DNA from 2 places in the Arthrobacter sp. 9E16 genome. Region 2 is predicted to be linked to the other one. Evidence: riboswitches for the same ligand, from Rfam matches in the RefSeq annotation. Region 2 holds a riboswitch; the other holds the start of a gene.
What was found. A riboswitch is a leader RNA that binds a small molecule or an ion and turns the genes downstream of it on or off. The one in region 2 is predicted to bind cyclic di-AMP.
Positions count from the first base shown of each region.

Region 1: linked by a shared signal. The riboswitch ahead of CXR00_RS10175 (LysM peptidoglycan-binding domain-containing protein) and the one ahead of CXR00_RS17045 (NlpC/P60 family protein) in region 2 are both predicted to bind cyclic di-AMP.

Region 1 is NZ_PJIU01000002.1:750,194-754,596, reverse strand. Features, by position in the region: gene CXR00_RS10185 (HAMP domain-containing sensor histidine kinase) at 1-217, shown strand, start outside; gene CXR00_RS10180 (hypothetical protein) at 318-824, shown strand; gene CXR00_RS10175 (LysM peptidoglycan-binding domain-containing protein) at 971-1,876, opposite strand; cyclic di-AMP (ydaO/yuaA leader) riboswitch at 1,881-2,031, opposite strand; gene CXR00_RS10170 (hypothetical protein) at 2,268-2,879, opposite strand; gene CXR00_RS10165 (response regulator transcription factor) at 3,092-3,736, opposite strand; gene CXR00_RS10160 (histidine kinase) at 3,724-4,403, opposite strand, start outside.
Region 2 is NZ_PJIU01000005.1:73,871-78,273, forward strand. Features, by position in the region: gene serC (phosphoserine transaminase) at 1-410, opposite strand, end outside; gene CXR00_RS17035 (metal-dependent transcriptional regulator) at 640-1,338, shown strand; cyclic di-AMP (ydaO/yuaA leader) riboswitch at 1,404-1,617, shown strand; gene CXR00_RS17040 (M23 family metallopeptidase) at 1,620-2,390, shown strand; cyclic di-AMP (ydaO/yuaA leader) riboswitch at 2,486-2,672, shown strand; gene CXR00_RS17045 (NlpC/P60 family protein) at 2,676-3,512, shown strand; gene CXR00_RS17050 (NlpC/P60 family protein) at 3,545-4,390, shown strand.

The sequences.
Region 1 (4,403 bases), on a different contig from region 2:
GCCCGGTTTCAGCCGGCACGCCTTCGAACGGTTTGCCTCGGCCCGCGACAGGGCAGAAGAAGCGCCGGGACCACGGCATTACGGTCTGGGACTGGCCCTCGTGGCGGAAATTGCGGCACGGTACGGCGGCAGCGTCCGGGCCCTGCCGGCGGTGAATGGGTCCGGAGGTGTGCTGGAAGTGCGGCTTCCGGCAGCCCGGGAGCATTCCCCGTTCTGAGCAGCAGAAACCCGAGAGCCGTGGAAGTCTAAGAATCCTCGAAGAATCAGCTCCGAAAATAGTTGTGTAGGTAAACCACTATTGGAGGTGAGTAAACACAATGGCTTTCCGGGACAAGGTCAGGGGCCCGCTCGGCTGGATTCTTGGTGTCGTGGGAGGTCTGGCACTGCTGGCTGGTGCCTTCTTTGCCGGACTGGCCACTGGTGACAACAGCGTTGACCAGGAACAGGCGTCAGTGACCGAACAGCAGGAAAACCAGCAGGACCCGGACACGGACCAAGACTCTGATTCCAAGCCGGAAAAGGGTATGCCTGACGGTGACCACAAGATGCGTGGCGACGACAGTGAAGCCCAGGGCGACGGACAGGAGCCGGGGAACGGAGACAAGAAGGGTGTCGAGGAAGGCACCGACGACGGAACCACCGACGACGGCACCACAGAGGATGCACCGGAACGCGGGCACGCCGGGCGCCATCACGATGGCAAGTTCGACGATGGCACCCCGGATGAAGACCGCCCGGCCAGGGACCGACACAGCGATGGTGACCACCATGAAGACGGTGGGAACGATGAAAACGAAAACACTGAGAACGAGCCCGCGGCCTGACTTTTCAGTCCACCGGCGCACCCCAACCGGGTGCGTGCCCTAACCAAAAAGAGAACGCCCGGCCACTTGGCCGGGCGTTCTCTTACCTTTATCGAGGCGCAGGTCCGTTCGCTTCCTGCGCCCCATTAGGAGCTACTGCTGCGTGATTACGCTACGCGGTAGTAGACAGCGCCGGAACCGACGTTGGCGCTCTGCTGGACAGTCTGGTTGCCGTTCCATCCGCTGTGGATGGCCTGGCCGTCACCAACGTAGATGGCGATGTGGGCAAGGCCCATGCCGCCGTCGGCGTAGTAGATGATGTCGCCGGGCTGGGGGTCAGAAACCGGGGTTCCGTAAGCAGCCAGCTGTGCCGGTGCCAGGTCGCCCACCGAGTGGCCGGCTGCCCGGAGGGCAACCTCCACCAGGACGGTGCAGTCCTGGGCGGCGCCCATCTGGGCGTAGGCGGAGTTCAGCATGATGGAGTTCGTGCCGGTGACAGCTGCACCCGTGGAAGCAGCCGGGGTCACGGAGGACGCCGGGGTGCTGAAGGTGCTGAAGTCGGCTGCGGCCGGGCTGGCTTCAGCCGGTGCGGTGTAGGCGGCCTCAGCCGGTGCGGCGTAGGCAGCTTCGGCGGGTGCGGCGTAGGCAGCTTCAGCTACCTCAGCAACAGCGCCTCCGGCATACGTGATGACGTCACCGGGGTAGATGATGGATTCCAGCGAAAGGCCGTTCAGGGCCAGGACGTTGTCCAGGCTGACGCCGTAGGTGGCTGAAATTGCACTCAGGGTGTCGCCCGACTGGACAACGTGAGTTGACGCGGTGGAGACTGCGGCGGGTGCCGGAGTTTCCACGGGTGCGGCGACAGCCGCAGGAGCGCTGTAAGACTCGGTTGAGTCGTTGGCGATGACGCCTGCCGAGGCGGGGCCGGCCATGCTCAGCACCAGGCCGGAGCCTGCCGCCATGACTGCAGCGGCGCTGCCCACGGTGCGGGCCTTGCTGCTTGCGGTGTTTGCGATTGCGGCCAACAGTCCGATATTTCCGGCACGGTGGCGTCCACGAGTATTGTTCAACATTAGAGTTACCTCTCCCGATACCTGCGAGGTGAGCTGTCGGATGCGGATGGGAGTCATCCGGTCCGCCGAAGAAACCTCGGCTGACTTAACCCCAAGGATTCAAGGAACCCGTAAGTGGTTCCCCCGCCTCTGCCGAAGTGTGAAATCTGTGGACCTTGACCAGCGGCAGAGCTAGGTAACAAGTCAAGGGCGCCGTTTCAGGTAACGGCTTGGCATCAACAGTACAAGCGGATTACGGGAAGATAACTATTTAGTAACGAAGGTCGCACAGGCGTGTGAGTGGCGCCGCTGTGTGGTATGGGTGGTCGGTGGCACAATAGGCCGCCGAGCCCCCGGAAACCGGGGGATAGGGCGAGCGGGCGGATCCCCGCGATCAGCCCGCAGGGGAGCGTTAGGCGGGTGAATCCGTCTGGCGCTCGAGCGTGGCGGAGGTCAACTCCCCGAATCCGTGCACCAGGTCACCGGGTGCAAGCCGGAGCCCGCGGGCCACACCGGAACCCTTCAGCACTGAACCGCGCTTCTCGGCCGGCAGCGAGGCATGGTCCCCGCCGTCGGCCAGCACCACTGACTCTGCACGGACGGCGCCAACGATCTGCGATCCGGAGCCAAGCACTGACCTTCCCGTCACGACGGCACCGTGGGTGAGCCGGGCGCGGTCGCCCACTGCAACAGCATCCGACCGGCCCGCCGTGAGCTGGACGCCGCCCGGCCCCAGGGTGATTTCGGAGCCAAGCAGAAGCATTCCGCCGTCCTCCGCAGACAGGAAAGTGCCCGGATAGAAGATGTTCCGGTCTCCAATGACGCAGAAACTCTGTTCGTCGACGGCAATAACGGTTCCGGGATAAAACACATTACCCTCGCCCAGCTGTGCTTTGCGGGAAATCAGTGTGGATGAAGGGTCCAGGATCTTCTGGGTGGCACAGAGCTGCAGGATTTCCGCGACGGTGAGGTAACCGAATTCTTGGCGAATACTGTCGGGATCGTTCCCTTGAAGCTCTGGCATATTCATCTCTTCCTCGTCATCTTGCCGGACCGGGTATGCATCAACCGGGACCGGGGCACTCTTTAGCCTACCTGTCCTGTTAGCTGTGCAGCAGCGGACTGGAGGGAAGGATCAGCGGAACAGTCCGATGACACGTTTGTCCAGAGTGCAGGCGGGGTGCACAGGAGAAAAAATGCTTGGGTCGGCAAATGCTTTCCGTAAATCCCAGGCAATTAGGACCGAAGGTACGCCAATGTGGCCAGAACCCGGCGGTGGCCGCTGTCGGACGGAGAAAGACCGAGTTTCGCGAAGATATTGCCGATGTGCTTGCTGACGGCGGTTTCGGAAACGGAAATGGCCTGGGCAATGGCAGTGTTGCCGAGTCCTTCGGCCACCAGCCCCAGCACTTGGAACTCCCGCGGAGTCAGCGACCTCACCGGGTCCTGCGTGCCGCGGCGGCTGAAGAGCTGGGCAATGACTTCCGGGTCCATCACCGTTCCGCCGGCCAGGACACGCCTCAGGCCGTCCACGAAATCGCCCACCTTGCCCACACGTTCCTTCAGCAGGTAGCCCACGCCCTGCGCACCGGAGGCCAGGAGCCGGCTAGCATATCTGTCCTCCACATAGGAGGACAGGACCAGGACCGGAAAGTCCGGTACCCGCGAACGCATCTCCAGCGCGGCGCGCAGCCCCTCATTAGTGAACGACGGCGGCATCCGGACATCGAGGACCGCCCCGTCCGCGCTCCCCGGCTCAAAGGCAGCGAGCAGGTCCTCAGCGTTGTCGGCCGAGCCGACCACCTCGAAACCCTCGCCCTTCAGCAACAGCTCCAGTCCGGCGCGCAGAAGGGCATCATCTTCGGCGATCAGAAGGCGCATGGCAGTTCCACCCTTAGCTCGGTTGGTCCGCCCTGCGGACTGTTGAGGATCAGCTTGCCGCCAAAAGCGGAGGCCCGGCGGGCAATTCCCGCCAGCCCGGTGCCCCTGCCGGCCCCGGGGCCGGGACCGGTGCTGGCGCCGGGCACTGCACCATACGCCGGAACTGCAGCCCCGCCGTCGCCGTCGTCGCTCACCCGGATCACCAGTACATCTTCGCGCGGTATGGCCTCCGTGCGCAGGACCACGTCGATTCGCGACGCATTCGAATGCTTCGCCGCATTGGTTAGCGCCTCGGCCAGCACAAAGTAAGCAGCTGATTCCACAGCCGCAGGAGCGCGCAGCAGGCCGTGCACGTCCAGGGAACACGGAATGGGAGAGCGGCTGGTCAGTGCTGAAGCAGCTCCGCCCAGGCCCAGCTCATCAAGGATGGGCGGGTAGATATCGTGCACGGCCTCGCGCAGGCCGGCCAGTGCCTCGGTGGCGGCGTCCTGGGCGCGGCTGATGAACGGCGCTGCGGCGGCGGGATCGCTCTCCGCTGCGCGCTGGGCCAGCCCGAGCATCATCACCACGCCCACCAGCCGGTTCTGGGCGCCGTCGTGCAGTTCCCTTTCGATTCGGCGCAACTCAGCGGCATGGGCGGTCAGAGCGCTGGCGCGGGCAGCGGAGA
Region 2 (4,403 bases):
ACAGCCTCGGGACGGGTTCCCGGGTCAGCCTTGATGATGGAGGACTCCGCGAGGAACGGAGCCTTGTTGGTGGCCGCGGCGAACTTGGAACCGAACTCGCCGAAGGACAAATGCTGTGCTTTTTCCCGAACCAGGCCGAAGGACGCCACATCCCAGAATGCGGTGGAACCGCCTACCCCAAGTACCACCTCGTAGCCGTCCGGTGCGCGAAAAAGGCTGGAGAGTCCCTCCCGGACGCTCCCCACAAGATTCCGGACGGGTGCCTGGCGGTGGGAGGTGCCGAGCAGGTTTGAGCCGGCGCGGGACAGTGCTTCCATCTGTTCCGGGCGCACCTTGGAGGGGCCGGCACCGAACCGCCCGTCCCGGGGGAGTAGTTCGGCGGGAATCGTAAGCGCGGCGGTTTCGCCCATGGGGTATCGCTCCAAGCGGTAGGCAGGGTGCTCTGATATGCCCTTTTATTCTGCCCCACCGTGCCGTGTCCGGGCCATTTGTGAACTCGCTCAGCAAGGTGCCGGACACTGCTGGAATTATCCGCCCTGTGGGTCAATGAAGTAACGTATTGGCAGTAATCACCTGTGGCGGCGGCGTCCCGCCGTTGTTCTCCTGATCTTCCCTCGAATACATAGGAGCGGCCCTGCCATGACGGACCTCATTGATACCACTGAGATGTATCTGCGGACCATCCTGGAGCTTGAAGAGGAGAACATCGTTGCGCTCCGGGCGCGGATCGCAGAACGCCTGCGCCATTCCGGGCCAACGGTTTCCCAGACAATCGGCCGGATGGAACGGGACGGACTGGTGGTGGTGTCCGGGAACAGGCATCTCGAGCTGACCGAACTGGGCCGGCGCCGGGCAACAGAAGTGATGCGTAAGCACCGTCTGGCGGAACGGCTGCTCTCAGACGTGATCGGCTTGGACTGGGCGTATGTGCATGATGAAGCCTGCCGCTGGGAACACGTGATGAGCGAGCGGGTGGAGCGGCGCCTTTACGAATTGTTGGGCCGGCCCACGGAATCGCCGTACGGAAACCCCATCCCGGGCCTGGAAGAGATTGGCGGAGTAGCCGCCGAACTCTTCCACCACGGAGTCATCAACCTGGTTGCGGCGGTTGCCGCGACTGAGCCCGGAACCAAGCTGCAGCTGGTTCGTCTTGCCGAGCCGGTCCAGGTGGAACCCGAGCTGCTCGTTCAGCTTGATGAGGCAGGGCTGCGCCCGGGAGCGGAACTTACCGCCGAGACGGTGGCCGGCTACATCTCCGTGCGCGTACCAGGAATTGAAGGGGCACTCGAGCTTCCTCCAGAGGTAGCCAACCACGTGTTTGTTTCCACCGCTGGATAACGGAATGGTCTCTTTTGGCTTCCTTAACCTATAGTGACTTACTGACGTTGAAATAACACCGTTATCCGGGCCTTACGCCGAACCCTGCCACTGGCCCGGAATTTCAGACTTTCAGGCAGGGGCGGAGGACCCATCAATCGGCAGCCAAGGCTGCCTCGGGGTGAAGCCTCCAGCATCAGCACAGCGGCCGCACCAGTGGTGCGGCCGGTGGTGAGTGCGGGGCCGAGTTTCTCTACTCGAATCCGACAGCTAACTTCGCAGGCATATGAGAGAGGTATACCTTGTCGAAGCATGCTGCCCCGGGCAGGCGCCGCGCGTCTGCTCCGGCCCCGGCTCCACGCCCCCGGAACGGCCAGACTTCCGGCCGCCGCCGCGCAGAAACCAAGAACCACACCCTAGGCGACACCGCACAAAAGGTAGCCATCACGGCGGCAACCTCCGGCCTGATCCTCACCGTTGCCATCCCCACCACCGCCGCCGTCAGCGAGCCCGTGCAGGAACTGCAGTCTGTTGCGGTTGAAGCCCCGGTGGTATCGGCTGACCCCGAAGCAGCCGTCAGCTTTGAACGCGCCGCGCTCAGCAGCAAATTCGATCCAGAAGCCAAACTCCGACACGTGGTTGTTGCCTCGGGTTCGGAGGTCTCTGCAGGCGCGGCCAAGGGAACGCTCGCGAAGCCGCTGGCAGCGGACCTCGTTGAAACGTCGGGCTTCGGCTACCGTGTCAGCCCGATCACGGGCACCGCGGGCGAGATGCACCGCGGCCAGGACTTCTCGGCCGCCTGCGGCACTGACGTCACGGCAGCTGCGTCCGGGACCGTGACCTTCTCGGGCTGGCACGCCTACGGTGGCGGCAACCGCGTGGTCGTGGACCACGGTAACGGTGTTGAAACGACTTACAACCACATGTCCAGCCTTGCCGTTGCTGTGGGAGCCACCGTGGAGCGGGGAGACCTGGTGGGGGCCAGCGGTACCACCGGTGCTTCCACGGGCTGCCACCTGCATTTTGAGGTCATGGTGAACGGCGAAGTTGTTGACCCGCTGGGCTGGCTGTGACCGCAGGATAACCATTCCGTGACCTGAACGTGACATTGGCCAAATGTTGTTGTAAGGTCATCCTCGTGCCTGATCGACCTAAAGATCGGGCACCCTCTAACAGATCGCCGAGCTCTGCCACTGTCCGAGGTCCGTTCGCAACATCGCATGGCAGAGGCGGGGGAACCAAATTCGGGCTTCGCAAGAAGCCCTTGGGGTTAAGTTGCCAGGCTTCACAGCCGGCAACCGGGTGACTCCCATCCGAATCCGACAGCTCACCTCGCAGGCATTGGGAGAGGCAAACTTGTGTCATCAGTAGCTCACGGCCGCCGTCGCGCGGCCACCGTCCAGTCGAGCCCAATTTCAGCATTGTCCCGGGCCGTCACCTCCAATGTGGGAACCATCGGCCGCCAGGCAGCCGTCGTCGTCGCTGCTTCAGGACTCGTCCTGGCCGCTGGTCTTCCCGCCCAGGCAGCCGTCAGCACCGATCGTCAGGCACTCGAGGCCACGCCGCTCAGTGCCGTAACCACCACCGGCGCCGTTTCGGTCTCCGCACAGGCACCCTTCGAACTGGCCACCATTGAGCCGGTCTCCGCTGTGTCCGGCGCTGAATACCGTGCCCAGGTTGCTGCGGAAGAAGCAGCAGCGACTGCCGCCGCCGTAGCCCAGGAGCAGGCAGCTCAGGCCCAGCAGGCTGCCGCCGTTCAGGCGCAGCAGGCCGTAGCCGTTCAGGCCCAGCCCGCAGCCCCGGCCGCCACCAACGCGGCACCGGCAGCGGCTCCGGCCGTCAACACCCCGGCTCCCGCAGCTGCTTCGGCTCCTGCTCCCGCAGCCAGCGGTATTGGCGCGGCCCTGGTAGCCTCCGCCTACTCGCAGATCGGCGTTGCCCAGGACTGCACCGCCATGGTGGAGAATGCACTGCGTTCGGTCGGCAAGTCGGTTGGCGACCTGGCTCCCGCACAGTTCTTCGCATACGGCTCTGTTGTCGGCTCGCCCGAGCCGGGCGACCTCGTCATCACCTCCGGCCACGTAGCAATCTACGTGGGCAACGGTCAGGTAATCAGCGGCGGCTTCGACGGTATGAACACCGTTCTGCACCCGCTGTCCTACCTCGGCGGCGCAAGCTTCGTCCGCGTCAGCTAAGCCCAGTTGCAGATAACGGAGACTTCACTCGCATGACTTCTACAACTGAGCGTGCCCGTCACCGGGCACCGGTGGAACGCACCGCCCCGCTGAGTGCACTTGCCCAGGCAGTGTCCGCCAACGCCGGAACCATGGGACGGCAGGCGGCTGTTGTTGTTGCCGCATCCGGCCTGGTCCTGGCTTCCGGTGTCGCAGCCAACGCGACAGGTTCCGATGTTGCCCGCGACGTTCAGACCAGCACGCTGGACCTGACCGCTGCCGCACAACTGACGGTTCCTTCCACTGCTTCCGTGAACTTTGACCGTCCGGCCGTTGCCGGTGTCATTACGGCTCCTGAAGCAGTGCAGCCTGAGATCGCAGTGCAGTCCCAGACTGCGCTGCAGACACCGGCAGGGCAGTCTGAGGCAGGGCAGTCCGAGGCAGGGCAGCCCGCGGCAGAGCAGTCCCAGGCAGCCGCCCCGCTGCAGGATGCAACTCCTGCGGGCTACGGTGCGCAGCCTGCCGTCTCGGCCAGCCCCGCTCCGGTTCAGGACAGCGCTCCGGCGGCCTCCGGTACGGCTTCCATCATTGCAGCGGCTGCTTACGCCCAGCTGGGCGTGTCGCAGGACTGCACCATGCTGGTTACCAACTCACTGGCTGCTGCAGGAATCAGTTTTCACGACTGGCCTGCAGGCTACCTGTCCCTGGGCAGCACCGTCAGCGCCTCACAGGCTGTTCCGGGCGACCTGATCTACTACGCAGACGGTGGCATGGGTATGGCCCATATTGCTGTTTACGTGGGCAACGGCCAGGCCATCCACGGCGGCTTCAACGGAAACTCCACGGTAGTCGCTCCGGCCGAGCTCGGCTCGGGCGGCGTGTACATCCGGGTCCGCTAGAGGGCCCGTAAAA